Regions from separate parts of the Peribacillus sp. FW305-BF15 genome, predicted to be linked through region 1. Evidence: a T-box and tRNA genes for the amino acid it is inferred to sense, from the RefSeq annotation. Region 1 holds a T-box; the other regions hold tRNA genes.
What was found. A T-box is a leader RNA that pairs with one kind of tRNA and senses whether it is charged. The one in region 1 lies ahead of argS (arginine--tRNA ligase), so its partner is inferred to be a tRNA-Arg.
Positions count from the first base shown of each region.

Region 2: it encodes a tRNA-Arg, which carries the amino acid that the T-box ahead of argS (arginine--tRNA ligase) is inferred to sense. The anticodon was not compared.
Region 3: it encodes a tRNA-Arg, which carries the amino acid that the T-box ahead of argS (arginine--tRNA ligase) is inferred to sense. The anticodon was not compared.

Region 1 covers NZ_JBYSYV010000004.1:173,020-183,081, forward strand. Annotated here, with positions in the region: gene AC3WLU_RS05735 (sugar phosphate isomerase/epimerase family protein) at 1-5, opposite strand, end outside; gene AC3WLU_RS05740 (LacI family DNA-binding transcriptional regulator) at 78-1,115, opposite strand; gene AC3WLU_RS05745 (hypothetical protein) at 1,346-1,570, shown strand; gene AC3WLU_RS05750 (hypothetical protein) at 1,587-1,763, shown strand; gene argS (arginine--tRNA ligase) at 1,842-3,521, opposite strand; T-box leader at 3,556-3,774, opposite strand; gene AC3WLU_RS05760 (response regulator) at 3,842-4,384, opposite strand; gene desA (Delta(5) desaturase DesA) at 4,478-5,509, opposite strand; gene AC3WLU_RS05770 (DinB family protein) at 5,779-6,288, opposite strand; gene AC3WLU_RS05775 (LysM peptidoglycan-binding domain-containing protein) at 6,477-7,967, shown strand; gene AC3WLU_RS05780 (DMT family transporter) at 7,991-8,887, opposite strand; gene AC3WLU_RS05785 (NADH-dependent flavin oxidoreductase) at 8,931-10,062, opposite strand, start outside.
Region 2 covers NZ_JBYSYV010000003.1:209,624-219,685, reverse strand. Annotated here, with positions in the region: gene AC3WLU_RS04395 (class I SAM-dependent methyltransferase) at 1-980, shown strand, start outside; gene AC3WLU_RS04390 (ABC-F family ATP-binding cassette domain-containing protein) at 1,086-2,636, opposite strand; gene AC3WLU_RS04385 (DNA topoisomerase III) at 2,853-5,045, shown strand; gene AC3WLU_RS04380 (hypothetical protein) at 5,100-5,264, opposite strand; tRNA gene AC3WLU_RS04375 (tRNA-Arg) at 5,753-5,826, opposite strand; gene AC3WLU_RS04370 (polysaccharide deacetylase family protein) at 6,057-6,905, shown strand; cobalamin riboswitch at 6,992-7,166, shown strand; gene AC3WLU_RS04365 (ABC transporter substrate-binding protein) at 7,345-8,310, shown strand; gene AC3WLU_RS04360 (FecCD family ABC transporter permease) at 8,273-9,328, shown strand; partial or broken gene AC3WLU_RS04355 (heme ABC transporter ATP-binding protein) at 9,335-10,062, shown strand, end outside.
Region 3 covers NZ_JBYSYV010000013.1:120,708-130,769, forward strand. Annotated here, with positions in the region: gene AC3WLU_RS15685 (GerAB/ArcD/ProY family transporter) at 1-428, shown strand, start outside; gene AC3WLU_RS15690 (spore germination protein) at 425-1,900, shown strand; gene AC3WLU_RS15695 (Ger(x)C family spore germination protein) at 1,897-3,018, shown strand; gene AC3WLU_RS15700 (XTP/dITP diphosphatase) at 3,233-3,844, shown strand; gene AC3WLU_RS15705 (metallophosphoesterase) at 3,847-4,359, shown strand; tRNA gene AC3WLU_RS15710 (tRNA-Arg) at 4,533-4,606, shown strand; gene AC3WLU_RS15715 (hypothetical protein) at 4,782-4,982, shown strand; gene AC3WLU_RS15720 (DUF2087 domain-containing protein) at 6,002-6,757, shown strand; gene AC3WLU_RS15725 (GIY-YIG nuclease family protein) at 6,776-7,138, shown strand; partial or broken gene AC3WLU_RS15730 (2TM domain-containing protein) at 7,279-7,562, shown strand; gene AC3WLU_RS15735 (hypothetical protein) at 7,746-7,919, shown strand; gene AC3WLU_RS15740 (YidH family protein) at 7,963-8,316, shown strand; gene AC3WLU_RS15745 (GNAT family N-acetyltransferase) at 8,989-9,267, shown strand; gene AC3WLU_RS15750 (M15 family metallopeptidase) at 9,415-9,927, shown strand.

The sequences.
Region 1 (10,062 bases):
TTCATATTAATCCTCCTGACCCCAAAATGGTATCGGTACCATTTTGTGAGTTAATAAAGTCTTCAAGTTTAGAAGACTTATGATTTTTGTATAAATGGAGTCGTTTTCCTTATATTCAATTTCGCTTGATACGCCATTGTCTGCGCTGGGGAAGCCTGTCCATCAATGCGGCGCAGGATCATTTCCATAGCAGCGACCCCGATTTGGTATGTGGGCTGTTCAATCGTTGTAATGCCCGAATAAACGATGGTGCTCCAATCCGGATTATCAAATCCCATCATTGCTAAATCTTCCGGGACCGACAGTTTCTTTTCTTGTAAAAGTAAAATTAATTTTAATAGCACGACACTATTTGCCGTCAATATAGCTCTTGATACGCCTTTTGAGTCATCTAAAAAATGCTGGAGCTTGGACTCGACATCTTTTAAATCATCGACATTGACCTCAAAAACATCACCTGAACTCGGATGGCTATGGTTCATCAACGTTTGCTGAAAAGATAGCCGCCGCTCATGCCTGGTACTGACATTGCTGGCAGGTTCGCTGAAAAATGCAATTCGTTCATAATTTTGGCCAACCAAATAATTGACAGCTTGTGAAGTAGCCTGAAAATTATCCAATCCTACCGTATCGATTTCAAGATCTGGCACCTTCCGATCCAAAAGGATGATCGGGGTCTTTTGCTCTTGCATCTGTTTTAGCATGTCGTGATTACCGCCAGTCGTATGAATGATAAGCCCGTCGATGCGATGGGATAAAAGCATATCAAAATAGCCTCTTTCCTTCTCGGGGTTATTATCCGAATTGCAAATCATCAGATTATATCCATTCTGGCTGCATATATCCTCAGCCCCCCGAAGGATGGCCGTCGTATATGGATTGTTGATGTCCGCCACGATGATTCCAATCAAATAACTCTTATTGCTTTTGAGCCCTCTTGCCATCGTGTTTGGGCGGTACTCCATTTTGGTGATCGCCAGTTCGATTTTCTTACGGGTCTTGTCAGAGAGTTCATCAAATCTCCCCCCTAAATACCGGGAAACAGAGGTCTTTGAAACACCTGCTTCTCTAGCAACATCGTAAATTGTAACCTTTGCGTTTTCTTGTTTAACCATTACATTCATCCATTCGCGAATTTTGGAACCGGTTCCATTTTTATAAATATTAACACATTACCAATGAATGTCAATCCATTTTATTCAAATTCTTTTTCTTCCGCTGAAAATGCGTAGCTAAGCTGACAGCCTGTTGCTTTTTTCACCGCACTCCTTCATTTCCCTATACTAAAATATATTAACTAAACTGTATAATATAAACAGTTACAGAGAGGGGAAGGCTTTTTTTAATGAAAAATAAATATTCAAAATGGTTACTTGTTGTAGTTATATGTATGGGTGTTGCTATCGGAGGTTATTGGAATTATTCCAGTATTGCAATTGGAGGAACATCTGATAATGGTATGTGGAAAGCAAATTATAAGAAAAACTCTGATGAAACAGTCGGCGGATGGATTGGACATCTTCAACAAAAGTCTTTGCAAGGTCAAGATAAAAGAAGTAAGCTTTACTGATAATGGAAAAATAGTAGTGGAACATAAGGGATTTACAGAAGGAAAAAGTGAAGATGGCTCTGTTACAAAATTAAATCCGTTATCAACGGATTTTTATTTGGGTGATCCTCCAAAAAAAGAGCATGTGTACAAGCTGCATATTACATGGGAGAAAAAAGGACAGCCCAAGACAGATACTTTTCTTCTAAAATAAAAGAGCTTCGTTCATGCAAGGATATAGATAAATTATGGAGCCATTTTGAAACAAAATGGCTCCTTTTATAGACATGGATTACATTTTATTCGGCGTTGAAATGCCCAATAAACTTAGCGCATCCTTCAATACGATTGCAACGGAAAAAGCGAATGAGAGCTTCATTTGTTTCCATTCATCTTCCACTAAGATTTTCGAATGTGCATAATACTTATTGAATGCACGCGATACATGCAAGCTGAATTTCGCGATTTGTGATGGATCGGCTTGTTCAAATGATTTTTGGACAATGATCGGGTATTGCTCCAGCAGCTGGATGACTGGCCACGCATATTCGCCTAAAGCTTCATATTGGATGGTCTGCTCTTTAAAATCACCTTTTTCAAGCAAGGAGGAAATTCGCGCATATGTGTACTGTACATAGGGGCCCGTTTCTCCCTCAAAATTCATCATTTGCTCTAATGAAAAATCAATATCGTTCATGCGGTTATTTTTTAAATCATTAAAGATTACCGCTCCGACACCGACTTGTCTAGCAACCAGTTCTTTCTGTTCAAGCGCTTGATTTTTTTCTTCAATATTGCGCTTTGCAGTTTCAATCGCCTCTGCCAATACATCCGCAAGCAGCACAACTTTCCCTTTACGGGTCGACATTTTCTTACCGTCTTTTAGCATCATGCCAAATGCTACGTGCTGTAAGTCTTTTGACCATTCATACCCCATTTTTTCAATGACGTTAAAGAGTTGTTTAAAGTGCAGGGATTGTTCATTTCCGACCACATAAAATGTTTTCTTTGCCTCATACTGTTTTTTACGATACATGGCAGCAGCTAAATCACGTGTGGCATAAAGTGTCGCACCATCGGTTTTCGTAATCAAACAAGGCGGCATATCTTCCAATTGCACGACATAGGCACCTTCTGAAAGGGCAAGCAGGCCTTTTTCTTTTAGTTCCCCGACAACCGCATCCATTTTATCATTGTAAAATGCTTCGCCGGCATAGGAATCAAAACGGATGCCCAATAAATCATAAATCGTCTCGAATTCTTTTAACGACGCATCCCTGAACCATTTCCACAATGCCAGTGCTTCCTCGTCCCCGTCTTCAAGCGACTTGAAGCTTGCGCGTGCTTGTTCATTCAATGATTCATCCGTTTCGGCTCTTTCATGGAACTTCACATAGATTTTCAATAATTCCTGAATCGGAGAAGCTTCGATTGCCTCTTTATCTCCCCACAGCTTATACGCGACAATCAACTTACCGAATTGCGTGCCCCAATCTCCTAAATGATTGATACGAACGGCATTGTAGCCATTTTTTTCGGCAATGTTGGCCAGTGCATTCCCTATGACCGTTGAACGTAAGTGTCCCATGGAAAAAGGCTTGGCAATATTCGGGGAGGAATAATCAATCACGACATTTCCTTGTTCAGTCTGCATCGAACCATACTGATCCTTTTCCCTTAATATCGTTTGCAGCACGTTTTCCGTCACCATCTGTTGATTGACGAAGATATTCAGATAACCTCCCACTACGTTCACTTCTTGAATCAACGTACTGTTTAATTGTTGGGCTATTTCCGACGCAATCACCTGAGGCGATTTTTTGAATTTTTTCGCAAGAGTAAAGCACGGAAAGGCGACATCACCTAACTCCATCAATTTCGGCTTTTCCATTAATTTTTCTATTTCACTTGCTGGCATTTCATTGTTCAAAGCAGTTGAAATCAATTCTGCAATTGGTTTATTCATCGTCATTTTCCCTCCTAAACAAAAAAGCCCCCGTCTCTAAATAAGAGACGAGAGCATGAATTCCCGTGGTACCACTCTAGTTGCCACAAATTGCGGCCACTTTCCATTGTTAACGAGGTGACTCCCCGATATTCCCTACTGAACGTTTCAAGAAATTTCTCCAAAGTGCGCTTCATTCATCCGACCTGCATTAGGCTCCCACCATCCCTAACTCGCTTTCCATTTCCAAATGAACTACTCTCTTCATCACAGAATTTTCAATATTATGATTTAATCCATCGTACACAATTTAAAAAAACGTGTCAACAGAATTTAAGAAACAAATCCTAACCAGCCGGTAACTTCATTTTATCCTTGATCGTCGTAAAATACTTCCGTACTGTCCCAATTGTGCCGCTTTGATTGGACGGCTCAATATTGGATGGACCATCGGCTAACAGCCCTAACACTCCCATTTCCCGGCCATTATGGCTGGAAGGCCCATCAATAAGCTCTGGGGAGTATATTCGCTTGCCATCCATTATGCTGCGAATCGAGCAGGCTAACTCTTCACCCGGGTTATCCTTCAATAAATAACCACTTACATCAGCCTTTAATGCGAGTTGAAAATAACCAGTCCTTCGAAATGTCGTTAAAATGACCACTTTGCATTCAAATGACCTTAATGCTTCCGCTGCCTCGAGTCCGCTCATTACAGGCATCTCCATATCCATGATACACACATCAGGCCGTAATTGGTGTACAATAGCCATCGCTTCTTCTCCGTTACTGGCTTGCCCGACAATTTCTATATCTTCTTCAAGATTGAGTAGAGAACTTATTGCCTCTAATAGCATTTGCTGATTTTCTGCAATGACAATTCGAATCATTTTTAAGTTCTCTCCTTTATCGAGTTCCTTATATGAAACAAAGACTCCCCAAATCCGAGGATTATTAAGGGAGTCTGGAATGATACATGAACGTTACAGTTCAGATTTCACTTGAGTGGAAACACTTTTTTTCGTTAAATATTTTATGTCCTTGAAACCGACGAAATTCTTGGATTCCTCATCCCATAAACGGAAACCGAGTGAGCGCAAGCTTGTCGCAAGAGTGATCGTCGGAACGTTCTCTAAAGGCTGCGTATTATTATGCGCCATTTCCAATTTATAGTTAGGCACCCTTGGACTTAAATGGTGAACATGATGGTAACCGATATTGCCAGTAAGGAACTGCATCAGTTTTGGAAGCTTATAAAAAGAACTTCCCTCCACTGCTGCCAATACATATTCCCACTCTTCATTTTCTTCAAAATAAGAGTCCTCGAATGTGTGCTGGACGTAAAACAGCCAAATGCCGATTGAACCGGAAATCATGAAAATGGAACCTTGTACCAGAAGGAACGACTGCCAGCCTACTGCCAGGCAAAGCAATGCCGCAAAAACGACGATTAATGCATTCGTCAAATACGTATTATTTTTTTCCTTCTTTCTAGCACCTTTACGGTTAAATCTATTTTTAAGAAGGAAAACATAAATCGGCCCCAAACCAAACATGACCAATGGATTACGATAAAAACGATAAGCAAAACGAAGTTTAAACGGTGCAGCCAAATACTCATCTACCGTAAGGGTCCAAATATCACCTGTACCCCTCTTATCCAAATTACCGCTTGTTGCGTGATGCACTGAATGCTCATGTCCCCATTGATCAAACGGAAATAAAGTCAAAACACCCATGATCGTACCGACGATTCTATTCGCACGGCGGTCTTTGAAAAATGAATGATGCGTACAATCATGAAAAATGATGAATATTCTCGTCAAGAATCCTGCAGCAAACACAGCTGGGATTAAAGCTAACCAATAAGAAACGGAAAGACTTATATATGCTAGGTACCATAGAATGATGAACGGCCCCAAAGTATTGATGATCTGCCATATACTTTGCTTTGTCGTTGATTGTTCAAAAGGAGCAATTTGTTTTTTCAAGGATTTCGTATTTTGCAAGGTCATATTTCAATTGCACTTCCTTTTTTTTGTCGTTATCCATAGTATAAAGAATCCAACCTGATTTTATTAGTACCAGGTGTCATGACTAGAAGATGACAAATGTCATGTACAAGTCAATTCCAGTGACAAACGTAAAAAAAGGCCAACCAGGAAGAACCGGTTAACCTGTACACATATATAGGATTTCTTTATCTTCAAAATAACAGGCGGCCTTACTTTAAGAACAGGACTGTCAATGCTTACAGTCCCATCAGTAAGCAAATGAAGACCCGTTACTCTCCTTTTAAAAATAAATAAAGACCATAATCCGTCGAAGTTGAGGCATAACCCATTTGGCGCAACATGGCCGTGATATTGCCCCGATGATAGGTTCCATGATTCACGACATGCGGTACCAATTCGGCTGCACTTGTTTTCATTTGTCCGCCAGCTGGATTCTCAATTATAAGAGGTTTATGCATATTTTCTTTTTGGCCAAGCAGCGATTTGTACCGCTCGGACAGCTCAATAAACATGGCCTCCATTTCCTCCAATTCCTTTGACTCTGTTTGTTCCTTCCGTTGTTCTGCCAAATCCAATGCATGTTTCATGCTTTTACCGGAAAAAACTTCCGCCCACCCCAGATCGGAAAGATACACATGGGCCATCACACTCGATATCGATGAAAACACACTTTGAACTTCCTGATGGTAAACTTCCTTTGGAAGCTCTTTTAAACGGTTGAAAATCTGATTATTTGCCCATATGTTGAAATCATAAAACTGTAATTCAAAATTTGACATATAAACCCTCCCCTTCTACTTACAAATCACTTGTCCTTCTTACGGAATAATTCGTCCCACGCGATGTTAGAAATGCCTTTCCACAATGTACCTCTATTTATATGGCTATTCTCCATAGTAAACTAGTAAAGTTAAATTTTACAAAGGGGAATAAAATCATTGTGAAAAAATTCTTTGGATGTTTTATTATGTTAAGCCTTCTTTGTATGTGTCTCTTTCCAACCAGTGGTCATTCATCAAGTAAAACCCAATCCATAGGTTTTGTTAAAGCGGACAATACAAAAGTTTTTAGTTCTCCTAAATTAGGTTCCACTCTATTAAAGACCTTAAAGAAGGGCGAAGAGTTTCCCATCATTTCTTCTTCCGTTGGGGATTCCGCGGGGCCCATCATTCATAAAGTGAAGTCTGGAAACACACTATGGAAAATAGCAAATCAATATGGTGTTTCAGTAAGTGAGCTGCAAAAAGTAAATAAATTAACTTCTTCCGAAATAACTGTTGGCCAAAGCCTGAAGATTCCCCAGAAATATAAGATCCATAAGGTTGTATCAGGCGATACATTGTGGAAGATTTCCACTAAATACAAGGTAACAACAAATGATTTGACGAAATTAAATAACTTACGCACGGTTACCCTTAAAGTGGGCCAAAAATTGAAGGTTCCTGATTATTACTACCAGGTTCAATTGCTTGGCGGAAAAAAGGGCTGGATAAAGAAATCCCAGCTTCAAAATAAGGCGCAAAATCGTATCGTCATGGGCTGGAAGCATAACGGATCGAAAGAAAGCTATACCCAGCAACTTAAACACCCCAATTTGAATGTAGTATCTCCCCGTTCTTATACGCTGACGGATACCGGTAATTACGTTTCCGTTTCTGTAGATACAAAATACATCCAAGCTGCACATAAACAAGGAAAACAAGTTTGGCAGCTTATCGGGAATAAATTTGACCCTGTATTAACTGGTTCTGTACTAGGCAATACAAAAAAACGCCAGAAATTAGTTTCAACTTTACGCGATTCACTTGTTAAAACGAAAAGTGATGGAATAAATGTAGATTTTGAAAACATCGATCCAAAAAATAAGAAGCACTTTGTACTTTTCATAGGCGAACTGAAAAAGGCACTAAAACCGCATGGAATTAAAGTGTCTGTGGATGTCACCCGAGAAAATGAAGACCCTTATTGGTCAAAAAGCTTAGATAGGAAAGCACTTGGCAAAGTAGCGGACTATATAATCATAATGGGTTATGACGAGCATTGGGGAGGGAGCCCAGTAGCCGGGTCCGTTTCCTCGTTACCTTGGATCAAAGAAGGAACCAAGCTTTTAATGAAAGAAGTTCCTGCTCATAAGATCATATTGGCTGTACCATTTTATACGAGAGAATGGGAAACCGATTTGTCGACCAAAAAAGTGAAAAGTCATGACCGTACCATGGCTGAGGTCAACAAAATCATTTCAACTCAAAAACTTAAAAAGGTATGGGATAAACAGACGCAACAAAATTACGTGGTGTACACTTCCAAAGGGAAAAAACATCAAATTTGGATAGAAGATAAGAAATCGATGAAGCTCCGTATGGACCTGGTTAAACAAAATCATCTAGGCGGTGCAGCTGCTTGGTACATTGGATCAGAAACTCCTGACATTTGGGATGTCTATCAATTTAATCAATAGGTACATGCATAAAGGAAAAGGCCTCACATTGTGTGCGGCCTTTTTTGCATGACATCATTTTCAGTCGGTCCAGTCGTTTTAAGTGAATAGACCACCCCAATAAATATCAAGGAAATACCCAGAATTTGAATCCCGTCCGGTTTAAATCCTGAAAGCAGAATATCCAAAAGGATGGCAACTGCCGGATCGACAAAAATCATGAAAGATACTACATTTGTAGGCAAATGGCGAATACTATTAAAAAACAGCAAATACACGACGCCTGTATGGATGATGCCGGTAAGCACCGTATAAAACCATTCGGAAGATTTTAACGTTGTATATACGGAATAATCGACAAAAGGAATCAGTAATAGAAATCCAATGAACATTTGCAGAAATGTGGTCGCATATACACTGGTCTTTGTAATGCTCTTTCCTAAAAGCATGGTTGCCGCATAGAAAAAGGCAGCAATGATCCCATACATGATGCCCTCCCATTCAGGGGATGATGATCGAAATCCATCTGTTCCCATAATGAGTAATGTGCCAATGAAGCAAAGGGAAATGGCCAAGATGGAGAATACATTCATTTTCCCCCTAAAAATGAGGCTCCCTATAATGAGTACAAGGATCGGCGCTAAATGATAAAGCGAAATGGCGATTGTCACCGATATCAGCTCAAAAGATTTAAAGAGGAATATCCAGTTCAACAAGTTGGCCACCGCGCAGAAAATGATGAGCATTACCTCCCTGCCATTCCATATTTCGTTCTTGAAATGTCCGGTAATCATCCAGGCTGCACATAAGAAAACGGCAGCACAAATGCAGCGAACAAAAACCAGTTCCAATGCAGGAAGTCCTGATAGTTCCGAAAAGAAACCGACAGAACCGAAGATTGTCATGGCTAGAGACAGTTGAAGAAGTGCTATTTTATTCATTTAATTTCCCCTCATGAAATTTCCATTTTTTACATTCATACTATCATCTCTCGGGCATGCCGTCACGAGTAATGATATTCGCCCACATTTGATCCGGAATCATTAATGTGCACCTGCTATCGCGCGGTAAGGCTGTCATGATCTCGTCTTCCCTGCCTTCCTTTATTTTGGCGGCCCAGTCCGGTTCCATCAGCAATTCCCTTCCTAAAGCGAAAAGCGGTATATTTTTCTCAAGCACAGCATTTGCTTCCTCTGGAGTATGAATCGATCCAAGTGATATGAAACTGGTCCTGCCAGCTATGACATCGCGGAGAATTTCGGTCCTTGTCAATCCCCTGTTCAATCCGCTTCTAGGCATGGACCAGACATTTTTAACAGAAAGATGTAAATAGGAAAGCCCCTGAGTTGCCAATTCATCTACCAATGCAGCTGTATCATCCATTTTCAATCCGCCTTCTTCCGGTTCTTCGGGGGAGAAGCGATACCCAATAACGAATTCCTTGTCTGCATATAGATCACGGATCCGCTTCACCTCCGCGATGACGGCAAGTGGAAAATGCATTCTATTCTTCAAACTCCCTCCCCAATGATCTCTCCGTCTGTTAGAGTGGGGGGAGAAAAACTGCTGCAGGAGATAGCCATTCGCTCCATGGATTTCCACACCGTCGAATCCTGAACGAATGGCATGGCGGGTGGCTCTTCCAAAGTCTTGAATAGTGGATAGAATCTCAGTGTGGCTCATTGACCTTGGAATGTACTCTTCGCCCATTCCTTTATAAACACTTGCAATGATTCCGCTCGGACTAACCATTTTTTCTCCGCCTGTACAGCTTGGAAGGCTCTCGCTTCCGCCATGATGAAGCTGGAGAATGGCTTTTGCACCTTTGGATTTGATGGTTTTTGAAAGCTCAGTGAGTCCAGCGAGGCTTTGTTCATCATATACTTTCATTTGCCGGGGAAAGCTTGTCGCAACAGGGGAAATGGCGGCAGCAGCAGTAATGAACATGGCAGGTCCATCCGCCCTTCTTTTATAGTAGGCTAATTCCTCGTCAGAAACCAAGCCATCCTCTTGACCTGAATAAGTGGTCATCGGCGCAACTACAATCCTGTTTTTAAGAACCGTTCCATTACAAAGCGTGTACGGTGAAAAAATTTGCCCGTATTTCCGTTTCATC
Region 2 (10,062 bases), on a different contig from region 1:
GAAGTCCTGAGACTGCATTCTTTCTAATGGATGTCGAGGGGATTTCTGTCACTGTTCGCTGCCGGTTTAACACGACCATTAAAACGGACCCTTATCGTTTATCCATAAAGATGGGGGATATGGAGGTTTGGTGCAGGTCGTTATACAGCTATTTATACGAAGAAGAAATGAGAAGGTTCAGTGCCGAGATTCATGCTTACTTATTAGCCGAGCAGAAGGGGTTCACAGCGGAAAATGAACAAGCCTGGAACCAGAATAATTATTTAGCGCTTGTCAATCGTTATGGAAATCCCGTTGAATTGGCATCAAAAATCAAACAAAACCCAAAATGGAGACTGCACCCTTTTTATAAATATATGGGGGAAGTATCCGGCAAAAAAATCACACATTTGATGGGATCGAACGGTGTGAAGGCAGTTGCACTGGCCATATTGGGAGCAGAAGTGAAAGTTGTTGATTTTTCCCAGGAAAACGCAATGTTTGCAAATGAACTGGCAAGTGGCGCCAATGTCTCCATCGAGTATATCGTTTCGGATGTCCTTTCGCTCTCATCCGAACATGAATCAGGGAATCAGGATTTGGTTTTAATGGAGCTAGGTGTACTTCATTACTTAATAGATCTGCAGCCGTTATTTGAAAAAATTAAAAAGATGCTGAAACCTGGAGGCCGATTCGTACTGCATGAATTTCATCCAATTTCAACAAAGCTCATTACTTCAAATGGTAAAAAACATAAAATAACAGGCAACTATTTCGCTCCGGCAATCGAAAACAATGAGGTCGCTTTTTCGAAGCATATGCCGGATGAGGAAAAAGGGAGCCTTTCAAGAGTTGTACAGCGTAAATGGACAATCGGGGAACTTATAACGTCAATTGGTCAATCAGGGCTCGTTATTAAAGTGCTCGAGGAAGAACCGAATCATAAAATCCATGATATCGGGCTTCCGAAAACATATACCTTGGTGGCGGAACGAGTTTAAGCTGCATGATGAGGAAATGAAAGCTGACTGAAGGAGTGTTTTCAGTCAGCTTTTTATTTATTCCACAATAAAGGGGATGCCGCTTCCGCGACATCCCCGAAAAAATTAATTTTGTGCCGACCATTCCTCTACATCCCATACTTTGGTTACCCAATCTTCATAGAAATCAGGTTCATGGCATACAAGGACAATCGTTCCTTTATACTCTTTCAATGCACGTTTCAGTTCTTCTTTTGCAACGACATCCAAATGGTTTGTCGGTTCATCGAATAACAGCCAATTGCTTTCTGTAAGCATGAGTTTACAAAGGCGCACTTTTGCTTGTTCCCCACCGCTTAAATGGCTCATCGGACGTGTAATGTGCTCGTTTTTCAAACCGACACGGGCAAGAATCGCACGTACCTGCGGTTGGTCCAGATGCGGAAATGCATTCCATACTTCATCGATCGGCGTCGTATCGCCTGCTTTCACTTCTTGTTCAAAATAAGAAGAAAAAAGGAAATCGCCAAGAGATCTTTTACCGCCTAGAGGATCGATTTTACCCAAAATCGTTTTTAATAGAGTGGATTTACCAACTCCGTTACAGCCGACCACGGCAATTTTTTCTCCTCGCTCGATGGTCATGGACAACTTCGGAAGCAGTGGGCGGTCATATCCGATTTCCAGATCTTCACCTTCAAAGACATAACGGCTGCTCGCACGTGACTCTTTAAAGTCAAAGGTAGGTTTCATTGCAGTTTCTGGACGATCGATGCGCTCCATTCGATTCAATTGCTTTTGACGGCTCTTTGCCCGGCCGGTCGTTGAATAGCGTGCTTTATTCTTTGCAATGAAATCTTCCTGCTTTTTAATGAATTCGCGCTGTTTTTCATAGGCGTTAATATGTTGGTTTTTATTCAATTCAGCCAGCTCAAGGAATTTTTCATAAGTTGCCGTGTAACGGGTCAATTTAGAAAATTCAAGATGGAAGATGACGTCGACGACGCCGTTCATGAACTCGGTATCATGCGAAATTAATAAGAATGCATTAGGATATTCCTTTAAGTAGCTGCTCAGCCAGCGGATATGCTCCACATCCAAGTAGTTCGTCGGTTCATCTAGGAGCAGTACTTCAGGCTGTTCCAAAAGTAGCTTGGCTAGTAAAACCTTTGTCCGCTGTCCGCCGCTCAGGGCAGAGACATCACGGTCCAAGCCGATTGCATCCAACCCTAAACCGCGTGCCGCTTCTTCAATTTTAATATCCAGATTGTAAAAACCGCCGGCTTCCAGCTTGTCCTGGATTTCACCCATTTGTTCCAAGAGTTCTTCAAGTTCCTCCGGAGTGGCCGTACCCATTTTCTCTGTAACTTCATTCAGTGCTTTTTCCTGCTCGAATAAAGGCAAGTATGCATCCCGTAAGACGTCGCGAATCGATTTACCTTTTGAAAGTATCGTATGTTGATCAAGATAGCCATATTCGACACCAGGTGTCCATTCGACCCGGCCATCATCATGGATGAGTTGCCCTGTAATGATATTCATCATCGTTGATTTCCCGACACCATTTGCCCCGACCAGACCAACATGTTCGCCGGCCATCAGGCGGAATGATACATCCTTGAATAAGGTACGGTCGCCAAAGCTGTGTGCTAATTTATCTATAGAAAGTAAGCTCATTTTATATTGAACCTCCCAATTAATTTGAAAAAATCCCTACGTTTCATCATACTAAAATCTGCACGGGAATGCTATCTAATCTATTAATTTACATATATGTGGGTACGGGGAATCCTTAAAGTGAACCAACCGATTCAATGCCGTGGTGCATTATCGCCCTGTCATAAATTATATGAGATAATAGAGGAACCAGTTTAAAAGCGAAAGGATGTTAATATGAGTAAAACAGTCGTACTGGCCGAGAAACCATCGGTCGGCAGAGATATAGCAAAAGTGTTGAATTGCGGGAAAAAGGGGAATGGCTTTTTTGAAGGCGATCAGTATATCGTCACTTGGGCACTGGGTCATTTGGTTACCCATGCAGATCCGGAATCTTATGATGAAAAATATAAAACGTGGCGCCTTGAGGACCTGCCCATGTTGCCGCCTACTTTGAAATTGGTCGTGATCAAGCAATCAGGCAAACAGTTTCAATCGGTTAAAACACAATTGAATCGCAATGATGTCAAGGATGTCATCATTGCGACGGATGCAGGCCGTGAAGGGGAACTTGTTGCACGCTGGATTCTCGAAAAAGCGAATGTGAAGAAGCCGGTCAAGCGGCTTTGGATTTCCTCTGTAACGGATAAAGCGATAAAAGATGGATTTAAAAATCTGAAAGATGGCAAGGAGTATGAAAACCTATTTGCCTCTGCTGTAGCAAGGGCGGAAGCGGACTGGATCGTTGGGATGAACGCGACGCGTGCCCTAACGACCAAGCATAATGCCCAATTATCCTGCGGGAGGGTCCAAACGCCGACACTTGCGATGATTGCAAAAAAAGAAGAGGAAATAAAACAGTTCCAGCCTAAGAAATATTATGGCGTTTCGGCAAATGCAGAACCCAATTTGCGCCTCGTCTGGCAAGATGCCCAATCAAAAGATATCCGCACTTTTGATAAAAACAAGGCAGAAAAGGTTCTTGCAGCCGTTAAGGGGAAAAGTGCAGAAGTGGTTGAAGTGAACAAGGCACATAAGAAAAGTTTTTCCCCTTCTTTATATGATTTAACAGAACTTCAACGGGACGCCAATAAGAAATTCGGCTATTCGGCGAAGGAGACGTTATCGATCATGCAGCGCTTATATGAAAGCCATAAGGTCTTGACTTATCCAAGGACGGATTCACGCTTTTTATCTACGGATTTGGTTGATACGCTAAAAGAAAGATTACAGGCTGTAAGCATTAAACCATATGCCCAGTATGCATCGAGGATCCTGCGCAGCCCGATTAAAACAAATAAATCGTTCGTGGACGATAGCAAGGTTTCTGATCACCATGCAATCATCCCCACTGAGCAAACGCCGCTGCCGGGAAAACTGAGTGACAAAGAATCGAAAATCTATGATTTGGTCGTTAAAAGGTTCCTTGCTGTATTGATGCCGCCTTTTGAATATGAACAAACGACCATCACCGCAAAAATGGGGCAGGAGATGTTCATGGCAAAAGGGAAGGTCATCCTGAAGTCAGGTTGGAAGGAAGTTTATGATCACCAATTCGATGAGGAAGAAGCTAAAGATGGCCTTGCGGAGCAACTGCTTCCGAACGTTCAAAAAGGTGACAGTTTAACCATTTCGACTGTGAAACAAACAGAGGGTGAAACGAAACCGCCGGAACCATTCAATGAGGGGTCGCTTCTTTCGGCAATGGAGAATCCCGCTCGTTTCATGGCAGGGGAAAGCAAAGAGCTCATCAAGACTCTTGGTGAAACTGGCGGGATTGGAACTGTTGCAACACGTGCGGATGTCATTGAAAAACTGTTCAATAGCTTCCTGATCGAGAAGAGAGGAAAGGGCCTTCATGTCACCTCGAAAGGAAAACAACTTCTTCAATTGGCACCTGAAGACTTGCGTTCTCCAGCTTTGACAGCCCAATGGGAGCAAAAGTTAACTGCGATAGCAAAAGGAAAGCTGCCAAAACAGGCTTTCATCGGCGATATGCGCTCCTACGCCAAAAATATCGTCCATGAAATCAAAAATAGTGACCAAAAATTCAAGCATGATAACGTGTCAGGAACGAAATGTCCTGATTGCGGCAAGCTGATGCTGGAAGTGAATAGTAAAAAGGGAAAAATGCTTGTCTGTCAAGATCGTGATTGCGGCCACAAAAAAAGTGTTTCACGTGTAACAAATGCCAGATGCCCGCAATGTCATAAAAAGATGGAAATGCGCGGTCAAGGAGAAGCACAGACATTCACCTGTAAATGCGGTTTTCACGAAAAACTATCTTCTTACAATAAACGAAGAGGTCAAAATAAAAATCAAAAAGTATCCAAAAATGAAGTATCCAATTATATGAAAAAGCAAAATAAAGAAGAGCCGATCAATACTGCATTGGCAGATGCCTTGGCGAAACTGAAATTCGATAAATAAATGAAAAAGGATGGAGCAATCGCTCCATCCTTTTTCGGTATATTCCTGCTTCGACTAAATTTCATTCAGTACGGTGCCATGTAATTCATATTCAAGTGTTTTGTCAGTGTGTGTGTGTTTATCCGAATCTATTCGTATGAGCGTACTGAATGGCTTCTGATCACCCGGACTGAAAATTGCTTCATCATTCTCTGGATTCCATAGGCTGTAAATACTCATGATCGTATCTTCCTCCTTTGGATGAGAAGACTAGTAATTCCCATGCTTGATTATCTTCCAACTCTTCAATTGACTCTAACGCTGATCACCGGGACTAAACACCGCTGCGTCATTCTCTTTGTTCCATTGGCTTCTGATTGTACTCATCATGCACTATCATCTCCTTTGGTGAGAATGTCTTACAGTATTTGTATACCCGGATGGGACAGGTTAAAACATATATTTTAAAAAAAACATGATTATATCCAGAAATCAGTATTTGTATATATCGACGTCATAAATAAGACTTTTTTTACTTTCAAACAGTTGTATGGTTGTTCGCCAATATTTCCAACCTTTATGCATAGTTTTGCAATCAGATTTTATTTCTATAAGACTTGATGAAATAATTCAGCTTTGGGACCTGCGTTTCCCATCAAAAAATCAACAGAAAAAAAACCTGCTACAACACGGAGAAACCGCATTATAACAGGGCTTATAAACTTTAGCGTCCCAGATAGGAATCGAACCTACGACCTACAGCTTAGGAGGCTGTCGCTCTATCCTGCTGAGCTACTGGGACATATATTAAAGTCGACGACTTATTTATTATATTTCTTATAGGCAAACTTTTCAAGCTAATAGCACATACTTATGAAAAAAAATCCTCATGAATGTTTAGTGTGTCGCTAAGTTTTCGTTTTTCCTCTTTTTTTCATTAAATGGAATACTTTATTGATCAGCGGTTTTCTGGTACTATTATACTATAAAAAATTCAGGAGAATGATAGTGAAAAAATATAGAGTGTTAAGGATGGCGGCATTGCTGGGGGTTTTGATTTTACCTGGATGCTCACAAGGGATTTTAGAGGGGATAGGCACAAAGACGGCTGCACCGATTGCGGAAGATGACATTGAAGTGGCCGAAGCGGCTGAGAATGGGACCGGGCAGGATTCGGAGGGGCAAATCGATACGGGAGGCTGGTTAAAGGCCGAGTCCCCGGTCCAGCTTCCGATATTGATGTATCACAGTATTTCTGAAGGGAATGGCCTTCGGGTTCCAAGGGAGGAATTCCGATCACAGATGGCTTGGCTTCGGGAGAATGGTTACTATACATTATCCCCTGAAGAAGCATTCCTCGTTTTAACCGAGAATCGGATGCCAAGTGAGAAGTGCGTCTGGATTACTTTTGATGATGGCTATACAGATAACTACACGGAGGCCTTCCCGATATTAAAAGAACATGATATGAAAGCAACTGTCTTCATGATCGGGAAGTCCATTGATAAAGGTCATCACCTGACTGAAAATCAAATGTTGGAGATGAGCAGGGATGGGATTTCAATTGAAAGCCATACCATCAGCCATTTGGAGCTGAACCGCATGACGGCAGAGCAGCAAGAAGCGGAAATGGTTCAGTCGAAGGTGCTGTTCGACCATATCCTCGACCAGGACACGACAGTGCTTTCCTATCCGGTTGGTCGGTATAACGAAGAGAGTCTCAGGCTGTCAGAAGAAGCTGGATACAAGATGGCAGTCACTACCGAACCTGGGGGAGCTTCAAGCGACCAAGGGATGCATGCTCTGCATCGAGTTCGGATTTCACCAGGGTTATCGATCAATGGGTTTGCGTCGCTGATTGAAAATGCTTCAAAGCATTGAAGGGTGAAGGGGCATTTCGCACTTGTTCAGAAAAATCATATAATAATCGATTCTTACATGGTGTATAATGAAGGCAGTGAAAATTATATACATATGAACGATTTGGTGTCTTAATGACTTAAAAGGGAAGTTGGTGAAATGCCAACGCGGTCCCGCCACTGTATATGGGAGCTGACGGCTGTGTACCACTGTATGAGATATGGGAAGGTGCCGTTGACGATGACCATGAGCCAGGAGACCTGCCAGAATTCGTACACCTGTAACCTACGCGGATGGGAAGGTGTGTGGCAGACCCTAAGAAAGAGTCCGTATTGATATTGTTGCCATGCAAGCATCTTCCGTTTAACGGGAGATGCTTTTGTTTTGGGGGGTATCTTCCAGTATTGGTTTTCTCTGTTAGGTATGAAGAAATTAAATAAAAAGATTGTGGGGAATGAAAATGAAGAAGATTTTTGGTCTGATACTGTTAATGTTGCTTACTGCAGGCATGATGGTAGGCTGCGGTGGTGCTGCTGATGAAGGAAAAGAAAAAGAGCAAACGAACCATGCTCAACACGAGGCTTTCCCGATTACGATTAAAGATGCAAGTGGGGAAAAAGTTACGATAGAAAAAGAACCGAAGAAAATCGTTTCGTTGATACCAAGTAATACGGAAGTGGTCTTTGCACTTGGTTTGGGTAAAAAGGTCGTTGGTGTTTCCGACAATGATAATTACCCGGAAGAGACGAAAGAAATTGAAAAAGTTGGCGGAATGGAAATGAACACGGAGCTGATTGTCTCCATGAAGCCTGACCTTGTTCTTGCGCATGCATCAAGTGCCCATAATTCAAATGAGGGTTTACAGCAGCTTAAGGATGCTGGAATAGATGTGCTCGTAGTCAATGATGCACAAAGCTTTGACCAAGTCTATGAATCTATTGAAATGATTGGAAAGGCAACGGGAGAACATGATAAGGCAAACGAAATCGTTGCGGATATGAAAACGAAGCTCAAGGATATCCAGGAAAAAGCCAAATCCGTAAAGAAAGAGGATAGGAAGACCGTTTTAGTGGAAGTTTCGCCTTCACCGGAAATATACACACCTGGAAAAAATACTTTCATGAATGAGATGCTTCAGATTATTTCAGCGGATAATGCGGCTGCTGAATTGGACGGTTGGGCAAAAATTGATGAAGAGTCGATGATTGCTGCAAATCCTGATGTCATCATTACAACGTATGGTTATTATACGAAAGATGCAGTAAGTGGAGTGAAGGCCCGAAAAGGATGGCAAGACGTAAATGCTGTTAAGAATGGCCAAGTCTTTGATGTCCATTCTGACTTGGTGACCCGTTCCGGTCCACGCTTAATAGAAGGAGTAGAGGAACTTGCCAAAGCAGTCTATCCGAACCAGTTTGACAACTAAATGGGCGTTTGCCTATTTGATTGCGTTGTTGATTTTGTTATTCGCAATGACGATAGGCATTTCCTTTGGTTCGGTGCCAGTTCCGATTCCCGTACTTATACAAATAATCGGCAAGGAGATTTTCCACTTGCCGATTTCTGCCGATCCGGATGTGATGCTTACGAATATCGTGATGAACATCCGCTTGCCGCGGGTGCTGCTCGCTGGTTTGGTTGGGGCATCACTTGCGATCGCGGGTGCGGCTTTTCAAGGACTGCTCCGGAACCCGCTCGCTGATCCTTACACATTAGGTATTTCATCAGGAGCATCGGTCGGCGCCGTATTGACGATATTTTTGAATATATCACTGCCATTCATCGGTTTATATACTCTTCCGGCATTGAGCATCTTATGTTCAGTGCTCACGATGCTCTGCGTACTGACTTTTGCAAAAAAAATGGACCGGTCGATGAAAGTAGAAACGATCATCTTAACGGGAATCATTTTCAGCTCGTTTTTAAGTGCCTTCATTTCATTGATGATTGCGCTGACGGGTGATGAATTAAGACAAATCATCGGCTGGCTGATGGGAAGCGTCTCAATGCGCGGCTGGAATTATATCGTAATCATTTTGCCGTTTTTTATCATTGGCTCGTTGACCTTAATCATGAATACAAAAGAATTGAATGCGATGACTTTCGGGGAAGACCGGGCAAAACACTTAGGTGTGAACGTCAAGCGGCGGAAAATGTGGATCTTGATAGCCGGTTCGACATTGACAGGGGCAGCCGTTGCCGTTTCAGGGGCGATTGGTTTTGTAGGATTGGTCATTCCTCATTTTGTCCGAAAGCTTTGGGGACCTGACCATAAACATTTGCTTCCGTTGTCATTGTTGATAGGAGGCGGATTCTTGATATTGGCCGATTTTGTAGCACGAACGATCATTGCCCCATCGGAACTGCCGATCGGGGTGATCACCTCACTTATCGGGGCACCTGCATTTGCGCTGATTTTATTAAAGAGACGGAGAGAAGGGTAAAAACGGATGCTTGAAGTAAAAGGGTTAACAGGTGGATATCACAACAAAGCTGTTTTGGACTCTGTCTCTTTTGATGTACATAAAGGGGAATTATTCGGGATTCTTGGTCCTAATGGCAGCGGGAAAACGACGCTTTTAAGTATGCTTAGCGGGGTGCTCGATTATAAAGGCGGAAGCGTACGGATAAGCGGCAGGGATTTGAAGGATTATTCGTCAAAACAACTTGCACAGGTCATTGCCGTGCTCCCTCAACATTCCTCATTAGCTTTCTCCTATACAGTAAAAGAGACGGTCTCGCTTGGGCGATATGCCCATCAATCAGGTTGGTTCCATAGTTGGTCCGCAGAAGATGAATCGATTGTCCAGCGGGTGATGGAACAAACGGGAGTAGCTGATTTTCAGGATCTTCATTTTGATCGATTATCAGGAGGGGAAAGGCAGAGGGTCCTGCTGGCACAGGCCCTTGCCCAAGAGCCGGAAATCCTTTTTTTGGATGAACCTACGAACCATTTGGATCTTTCCTATCAAAAAGATCTTCTTGATCTAATGAGGAAAATGGCAAAAGAGCAGAATTTGACCGTTATTTCAATTTTTCATGATTTGAATTTGGCTGGATTATATTGTGATCGGCTTATGCTGCTTGAGAAAGGGCAGATTCAGGTTGTTGATGTGCCGAATGAAGTGCTTCAACAGGAACGGATTCAGGGTGTATATCATACGACGATCGAAAAACA
Region 3 (10,062 bases), on a different contig from region 1:
GTATTATCCTCATCATGCTGACGTTAGGCCCCCTCATGGGAGCGATGGCGGAATTTGGTTCTGTGGAAGCGGTGAAAATGAGGAATCCGGCATACGAACAGTGGAAGTTGCTAAGATTTGGCTATTATATTACTCGACTTGATTTCCTTTCCATTTTCCAATGGCTTTCAGGTGCCATGATCCGAATAAGTTTATGTTTATTTATAGGCTATAAGTTAATCTCGAATTCAAAACATCAGAAGTGGATACTGCTTTCACTATATTTGTTAATTGTTATTGGAACGCTAATCCATTGGGATGCTACTTCATTTTTTAATCTTTTATACAAATATTTCTTTCCAATAAGCAGTCTGTTTCTTTTTAGTGCTGCAATTATACTGTTATTTATTATTTTTAAAAAGGGAAAAGGAAAAGGTGAAACATTATGAAGAAGGGAAATTTGAATGGTACTCCTTCTTACATTGACCAAATCCGAAAATGGTTCGAACATTCTTCCGATGTTGTTTTAAGAACAAAAACTTTTGATAATGAAGGTCTTTATTTGTTGGGATTTTTATATGCGCCAAACTTAGTGGATATGCCATTCATCAATGAAGTGATTCTGCCTACAATATCTAAAGCGGTTCAAGAAAATGGCGAATTAACAATTGATCAATTAAGCAATATCATGGAGATCAGTACGCTTAAAAAGGGCTCCGATTTAAAAGACGGAGTAGAAAGCATCCTTTTTTCAGGAGACCTGATCATTATTAATGAATCTTCCAACGAAATTTACCATACCCCATTAGCCAATTCCCCTAAGCGCAGTCCGGAAGAATCCAATATAGAATCTTCCATTCGGGGACCTAGGGATGGATTCGTTGAGAATATAGCGGATAACATGTCTTTAATTCGCCAGAGGTTAAAAACGGCATCACTTAAATGTATAGAATATACAATCGGGAAAAGAAGTAAAACTAAAATATTGCTGCTATATATTGATGACATTATCAATCCCTCGATTCTTTTGGATGTTAAAAAACGATTGGATTCATTAAAGGCTGATATCATAGTCAGCAGTTACCAAGTTGAAGAACTCTTATATGATACTCCATTTTCCATTTTCCCCTTAATGGAGTATATCGGTCGACCGGACTATGTTGTTGAATCCTTGAATCAAGGCCGCTTTGCCATCCTGGTAGACGGGAATCCCACAAGCTTGATCGGACCAACGAGTATTAATCAGTTACTTTATGCTGCCGATGACGCACATGCAAGCTTTTTTTACATTAGTTTTATGCGCATCATTCGTGTAGTCTCATTATTTGTAACGGTTACGTTACCGGGGTTTTTTATAGCGTTGGTTACCTATCAATTCGATCAAATTCCCTTTTCGCTTCTTGCGACGATTTCAATCACGAGACAGGGATTACCCATACCTGCTTCTTTGGAGGCATTCGTAATGATCATATTGTTTGAACTATTTAAAGAAGCCGGTCTTCGCCTGCCAAAAGCTGTTGGTCCGACGGTTTCTGTATTGGGTGGATTGATTATAGGTGATGCAGCGATTCGGGCAGGGCTGACTTCACCCTCCATGCTCGTAGTAATTGCTGTTACAGTTCTCTCAAGCTATACCCTAATCAATCAGAATATCGCTGGGAATATCGTTCTTATAAGGTTATTCATATTTGCATGTTCAGCATTTCTAGGCTTGTTTGGATTCTTCATGGGAATATTTCTTATCTTGATTGTTGTGGTTTCCTTGGAAAGTTTCGGACAGCCTTTTGTGAATCCATTTTCCAAACCAAATAAATCGGACATGTTAAAAGTCTTATTCAAGCTTCCGTATGGGATGTTAAGGCAGCGGAATCAAGCTCTACAATCCAGTGATAATGAATCGCAAAAGGAGTCGGACAAATGAGAAAGCTAATTGCAGTCATGGTAATTGGCTGTCAACTTTTATTGACGACAGGCTGCTGGGGAATGAAGGAAATTCAAGCTCAAACATATGGATCCGCTCTAGGGATCGATTATAAAGAGGGTGAATTCATCTTATACTTTCAAGCATTGAATTTTGCGGATATAGCAAAACAAGAGGGGGCCACAGCATTACAAGAAAAAACTGGTGTTGTCATTGGGAAAGGTAAAGGGGAAAGTATCGAAGAAGCATTTACTGAATTGGAACAAAATGCAGCATTGCCACTTTATATCGGGCATGTTAACTCCTTCATTTTAAGTGAGGATGTAATCAATAAGAAAATGAAGGATTTCATTGAATATGTAGGGAAAGAGCCATTATTGCGATACAATTCATGGCTGTTTGTTACAAACGAGGATATTAAAAAGGTGTTTAACGGTGATAGTTTCTTTAATCTTCCTAACTTATTCACGATCATTCAAAGGCCAGAGACCGTTATTAATGAAAACTATTTCATTTCCCCGTTAAAATTCAGTGAACTGGTTTCGAAATATTATCAACCGGTTGGTTCCATTTTAATTCCCTCTATGGTAATAAATGAGCATCATTATACAGACAGGGGGAAAGAAAAAAAGATACCAACGTTGAATGGCGGCTATGTTTTATCAAAACAACAGTATAAAGGGTTTGTAAGTAAACAAGATTTGACTGGTATGAAATGGGTTGAAAATAAGGCGACAGTCATGTTTTTTTCCCTGAATAAACAAAAGGTTAGTGTTGAAATCATGGACCCCAAAACAAACATCAAAGTATTGGAACAACAAAAGAAACCCTTATATGATTTAGAAGTTAAAGCAAATGGGATATTGAAACAGAATTTAGACAACTTGGATATGGAAAAAATCGAAAAAAAGGTAGAAATAAAAATTAAGCAAGATATTTTGAAGACATTGGAGACGGGGGAAAAAATCAATACAGACCTTTTTAACATAAGTGAAAAGGCATACAGATACCATGTCAATAAGTGGGATAATAAAATTATTAATTCCTTTGATAAGACTTCAATAAATAACATAAAAGTTAATATCCATATTGAACATAGTGAAAATTACAAACGTTAGTTTATAAGTTTCAGGTTATTGCAGGTGAGGGAGTTGTGTTAGACTTAACTTATCTGGAAAATTCAGCGGCTGTTGTTGATCATGATAGGCAGAGTTGAATCCGTCCGTTGGCACTGGAGAAGAAGCGGCTTTTACATATGACGAATGACAGCAAATTCTTTCTCAGCCCCAAAAGAGCTCCGGTGCCGATAAAATGAAAAAGGGTGAAATGGAAATGAAGACAGTAATCATTGCAACGAAAAATAAAGGGAAAGCCAAGGAGTTCGAAAGCTTATTTTCTGCTAAAGGTTATGAAGTCAAAACACTTCTCGATGTACCGGATGCCCCGGATGTGGAGGAAACAGGCACGACCTTTGAAGAAAATGCGATCCTGAAGGCAGAGGCCATTGCCCATCAGCTAGGCCACTTTGTCATTGCTGATGACTCCGGATTGATTGTAGATGCATTGGAGGGCCGTCCAGGCGTTTATTCTGCCCGCTATGCTGGAGAGGCCAAGAGTGATGAAGCAAACACGGAAAAAGTCCTCCGCGAACTGGAAGGCGTGCCAAAAGAGGCTAGGACGGCGAGATTTTATTGCGCCTTGGCACTAGCGTCACCCAACCAGGAAACGATTACGGTATCGGGAACGATGGAAGGCTTGATCACGGAACAGCCCTCAGGAACGAATGGATTTGGTTATGATCCCATCTTTTTTGTAGAGGAACAGGGCAAAACAAACGCTGAATTGACAAAAGAGGAAAAAAACCAAATCAGCCACCGTGCCAACGCATTGAGGGCTCTAGATGAAAAACTTGATCTATTTCTAAAAAGGGAAGAAGGAATGTGACGATGAAAGTGCTAATAATGAGTGACAGTCATGGCTTAACTCATGAAATCAGCATGATTGCCGAGCGTCATAAACAAGAGGTCGCCGCCATGATCCATTGCGGTGATTCAGAGTTGGAAAGAAATGATCCTCACATGGCGGAGTTTTTGGCCGTTGGCGGGAATTGCGACTATGATTCGGCATATCCGGATGATATTGTGGAGAATATCTCAGGCAAGCGTTTCTTCGTTACGCATGGACACCTCTATAACATAAATATGACCTTGATGAACCTATCTTATAAAAGTGAGGAGACAGGGGCGGATATTATTTGCTTTGGTCACTCCCATGCTCCAGGTTCAGAGTGGATTGACGGCAAGCTCTTCATCAACCCGGGAAGCATACGGCAGCCGCGGGGACGAAAAGAGAAAACCTATGCCATTTTGGAGATTGGAAATGACCAACTTGAAATCATCTATTATGACCTTGAAGGAAAAATCGTTGAGGATCTAAGAAATGCTTATCAAATGGAATGACTTCATGTATAATGAACAGGAAGCGTTTTTCCCCGCTTCCTGGTTCTTAAAAAAAGAAAAAAACTTTTTTTGAAAAACCGTTGACTTCCTTTTGATATCCTACTATAATAAGAAGTGTCCTAAGGGAACAGTTAAGGTAATACATAAGTTTTACCGCAACTTATATCATAAACGTCTCAGTAGCTCAGCTGGATAGAGCAACGCCCTTCTAAGGCGTCGGTCGGGAGTTCGAATCTCTCCTGGGACACTAACTTAAAAAGCCAAAACCTTCTAAAGGTTTTGGCTTTTTTACTTTTTTGGTTGTTTAAGCTAACGAGGGTCATTTTGATTTGCATCCTTTTAACCATGAAATTTTTTATTTATATTTATCGCAGGTGGATGACCATTTATGTCGAACTTGTAATAAATAAGGAGATGTTTAAATGAATAAAGATAGATTATTCAAGTTCATTCAAACTTCCACTCGGGGCAATTTCTTCTCAGTCGAAATAACCGAAGATGGAACAGAAGTGGTCCAATTAGCCAAGGAGTTGGAAAAAGAAGGAAGAATCAAGTTGAGGGAATGTAAACGAAAAGAAAAAGGTGTTTATCTGGAAGGAATACTTAAATTTGTGCCTAGCTAATACTTAATGAGCTCTGCGAAGGATTTTTATTAGGAATTTCATAAAACATCCTTCGCCGACAAAATGGGAATCGGAGACCGAACAGTGAGGTGAGGGTTAAAAAAATTCATGAACGGTCGAATATTGTGTGGTTTAGGTCGATAAACTGCTCAGGTCTTTATGGTCTTAACTGTAATCCTCACTGGATTTAAGAAATTTGTACAGCGCTACTTCCGGATTACTGGCAGCCGAGACACCAAAAGTGCTTGCTTTAATGCGACTTGGCAGACAGTCGGTGGAAAGGGAGCGAATTTCTGAAATCAACTTCAACTTTCTCAAATAAAAAACTGTAGGCAAAAAGATTTCTATCTGAATTTTTAAACATAGTTGATTGGGTCGGGTGTGCGAGACTCCTGCGGGAATAGCAGTGCCTGGGGCAACGTTCAATTTGTACAAGCTAAAAGAACTGTAGGTAAAATCGACTTACATCGAATTTTGTCAGCAGCTGAGGCATCCATACTTGGATGTCTTTTTTTTGATCAAATTCTATTTAAGGTTTGGAGATTTTTTTTATGATTTCACGGTTTTTGATTATTGCCGTATTCAATTCTTCGACGGGTGAACTTTTTCATCAGCTTCACTCAGCTGCATCGATTGTTTTTGTATAAGTGATTCAATCGTGAGACTTTGAATTGTTCGGATACATGTTGTAATGCCATGTGCAAATCGGTGTTATGGATCGATGGGATCGACTCATTTTCCTCTTTCGATAAGATATCCTCCTCTAAAGCTTATTCACGTTTATAAAGCATATTATTGGGAAAATTCCGCTTATTACTCATGATACTAAATCGGCATAGTGCCATGGGAACCGTAAAGTGGAAGGTGAATCCCTTATCAGCTTTATGTTATAAAGCCCCTCTGACTAAGAAGGCCATAATTTGCTGGAGTTATAAAAAACAGAAAAAACATTGACATAATACAAACAAATCAATATTATGTTTATTATATTATAAACTTTATAGGGAAGTGTTTGTTTAATGAAGGACGCGGAAATGTTTTGGAGCGCATCTCAGGATGAGCTTAAACAAGGGTACATCGAAGGTGAGAATCAATATGTTTGTTTGCTGTGTGGAAATGCAGTTGAAAAGGGGATAGTATACCCGAAAGATGGAGTTCTTTATGAAGCGAAGAGGTATATGCGCATTCATATTGAACATGCGCACAGCTCGGTTTTTGAATACTTGATTGATCTCGATAAAAAACTTACAGGTCTCACCGACCATCAAAACCGTCTCCTTCGCCTTTTTTATCAAGGGAAAAATGATGCTGAGGTTCAGGAGGAAATGGGAATTGGCAGTCCTTCCACGATTCGGAACCATCGCTTTGTGTTGAAAGAGAAAGAGCGTCAGGCTAAGTTGTTTTTAGCTCTGATGGAACTTTTGAAAGATAAAGATGAACACGCGCCGGCATTTATCCCGCTTCATCAAAAAGCAAGGATGGTCGATGATCGTTATAACGTTACTGAGGATGAAAAGGTGACTGTACTGAAAAAATACTTCCCTAAAGGCAGTCAGGATGCATTAAAGTCTTTTCCGCCAAAGGAAAAACAAAGGCTGATCATTCTCCAAGAAATTATGAACCGTTTTGAAAATGAGCGGAAATACGAAGAAAAGGAAATCAATCAAATATTGGGTGCGATTTATCATGATCATGTTCTTTTGAGAAGATACTTAATAGAATATGGATTCTTGGATAGAAAGCCTGATGGGAGCCAATATTGGCTGAAGAAATGATGACTGGAGGCAAGAAAGATGGATCGTAAAAAAGAATTGAAGCAATTATATAAAGAAACAAAGGTTGAAGCAGGGATATACCAAATCAGAAATACGGTAAATAATAAAGTCTTTATCGGAAGCACCAGGAATTTAAAGACGTTGAAGGGGAAACAATTTGAATTGGAAGTCGGGACAAACACCAATAAAGTGCTGCAGAGTGAGTGGAACCAATATGGGAAAGATGCATTTTCTTTTGAGGTACTGGAGGTATTGAAGCCAAAAGAAACAGGGTTTTTTGATGCTAAACGGGAATTGAAAAAACTTGAAGAAAAGTGGATGGAAAAAATACAGCCTTACGAAGAACGGGGATACAATAGAATGAAACCCGCTGACTTATAAGTGGCCTTTAGGGATTCTCCTTGATTCCCGGCTCCCGGTTTACCTTTGATGCATTTCATTCTTATTTCTTTATGAAAAATAAGGTATTATGGAAGCAGATGGTAATATATTTAAGTGTTTATGATTAGGGGGTGGCTGAGATGGAAAATGGAGATGGATATCTAAGGGCGAAAAAAAGGTTGAAAACCTTAAGGCATTCTACATTCATATAATGGTGTATGTATTGGTGAATGTCATGTTGATTGCGATTAAGATTAACCTTTTGACGGATCCCGGTTATTGGTGGTTCCTTTATCCCCTCGGTGGGTGGGGGATTGGTGTTCTGATACATGGAATTACCATTCTTGCACAAGGAAACTTCGGGTCTGAGTGGGAAGAAAGAAAAATAAAAGAATATATGGAAAAGGATAAAAAGAACGGCTGAATTTGGGCGTGTTCAAAACAGGGGGTCATTTGTGGCTCTTTTTTTGTGGGAAAAATAATCGGTGGATCTCACTTGTTGTAAGTTTTTAAATGGTTTAAGCTAGTAATGAGGGACCTGTCTATGAAAAAGGGGGAAACCCGTGGAGGACCTTCACTAAATCATAATTAATCTTAGGAGTTGCGAATGAAAAAAATAGGATGGACCATAACGGGAATAGGGGCAATCATGGCGCTGGGGGCCTTGCTTTATCCTTTGAATGTTATTGATAAAACTCTATGTATATATTTATTGCTCGGCGGTGCAGGGCTAATGTTTGCCGGGTCAATGTTCAGGGCCTTTTCGCTCCTGAAAAGATGACTGATTTTACCATTTGATAAAAACGCTCGATTAAGGTGATGACATGGAGAAAAACCAATTGAAATATGCCCAGCAGCATCTGGCTAATGAACGCACCTTCTTGGCATGGATAAGAACGGTGATTGCAATAGTGGGAGTTGGCTTTCTTGCGACAAGCCTGCATTTTACGATTGGTGTGCATCGGGATGCCCGGATTGACTTGATCAGCATCGTGCTGGGGATGTTTGCGTGTGCATTGGGACTTGTGATTACCGTTCTGGCGACAATCGGTTATCTTCAGAAGAAACGGCAAATCAATGAAGGGACGTTCCAGTCTTCAAGTGCGCACGTAATTCTAATCGCTGTTTTTATGGTCATATTGTTATCGATGATCATTTTATATTTTGTTTTCATTTAAAACTGTCCTAACCTGATTAGGGCAGTTTTTTCAGTTTCTGCTATTATATACTTATTCTCACATCGTTACGGAAAGATTTCTTCCATTAATTTAATGCCATCAAAAAACGAAAGCTTGAAAAACACTGTATTTCAGGTTATGAAAGAATCATTCAGACTTAGACTAATTCGAAGAAAACGAGTTTGTTGTAATGTTATGGCGGTTACAATTTGGGCGTGGATTTCCGATCCAGGCACTCGCTTTCCGAGGGCGGCCTAGGTGAGCCTGCGGAGTCGAGCACCTTTCTCTACAATCAACTTCGTTATGAAAATCAGATAGAAATGATACTATAGGAGTTAGGTATTGGGTATTTTAGGTCCGTTGGTTTCGTGAGCATCATTTGATGAAAGATACGTTTTTGAACCCCTTCTGTAGACAAATTGAAATAGTTAAACATGGTGAAATTTGAAACCGGAAGGGTATAAGCGTAGGGAAAAGATCGATCAAGTTTTGTCTTTTGCCTTCCTTTTAAAATATAAACCATCATCGGTTTGTAAATAAACTTCACATGGGTAATTCCTAACTTTATAAACCTTGAAAGTACTTGCTTTATTCAATTTCAATCACGTTTTAAATATTTGTTTAATTTCCTTTTTGTGAGATATGATAAAGAGGAATGAAAAGGAGGTCATCATGATGGTGGATATCAAAAAAGGTGAAAGTTCTTTTTTTGTCGAAGAATCTGGTGAGAAACTAGCGGAAATTACATTCTTTAAATCAGGTGATGATGAGATCACGGTCGATCATACCGTTGTTTCTGACAAGCTTCGCGGGCAAAAGGTAGGAAATGCCCTAGTTGAAAAGATCATAGGATTCGCAAGGGAGGAAAACCTGAAAATTGTTCCGGTATGTTCGTTCGTTCAAAAACAATTTGAAAAAAATGCAGAATACGAGGATGTATTGGCTAAATGAACCGGAGGGCTGACTTAGGGGATGATTAATATCTCTTATGTTCAGCCTTTTTTCATTTTTTAGATAATCTTTACACCCCCAATAAAATAATGGTAAAGCCTTTCCTCCTGCAGTTATGTTCGCATTTAATATAGGGGAGGTGCTCGGATGGCCATCAAATTACAAACCCTATTGAATCACGCAAAGGAAAATATGGGAAGCGGTATGAACCCGGTCGTGAACGAGACGATACTCGAATTGGTGAAATTAGCTTATGAAGCGGGGATATTTGTTCAAATAACGGCTGGTTATCGAAGTTTCCGAGAACAACATGAACTGTATGAACGAGGCAGAACGAATAAATCCAAGCCAATCGTGACTTATGCCAAAGGGGGGCAATCCTTTCATAACTATGGCCTTGCAGTCGATTTTGTCATCCTTAGTGATGACGGCAAGCGGGCACTGTGGACAGAGGGCGAGAAGTGGACAAGGGTGGCAGCCATAGCAAAATCCCTGGGATTTGTTTGGGGAGGGGATTTTGAATTGTTCCGTGATTTTCCTCACCTTGGAATGTCAGGCGGTTTATCAACGAGAGATCTTCAAAAGGGATGGCGGCCGAATCTTATATCAAGAGTGGCGTCCGCAATCAGTGAAAATGAGGCTGAAAGGAAAAATGGATGATTCTTTTTTTAGGGATCCGATACTTGTGACTGCCATCATGTGGATGATGCGTGACATGAATCATTTAATTGGGATATCCGGTGTTTTTAAAAATTAAAAATTGAAAAAACTTTTTTTATAAAATGTGGCCATGAT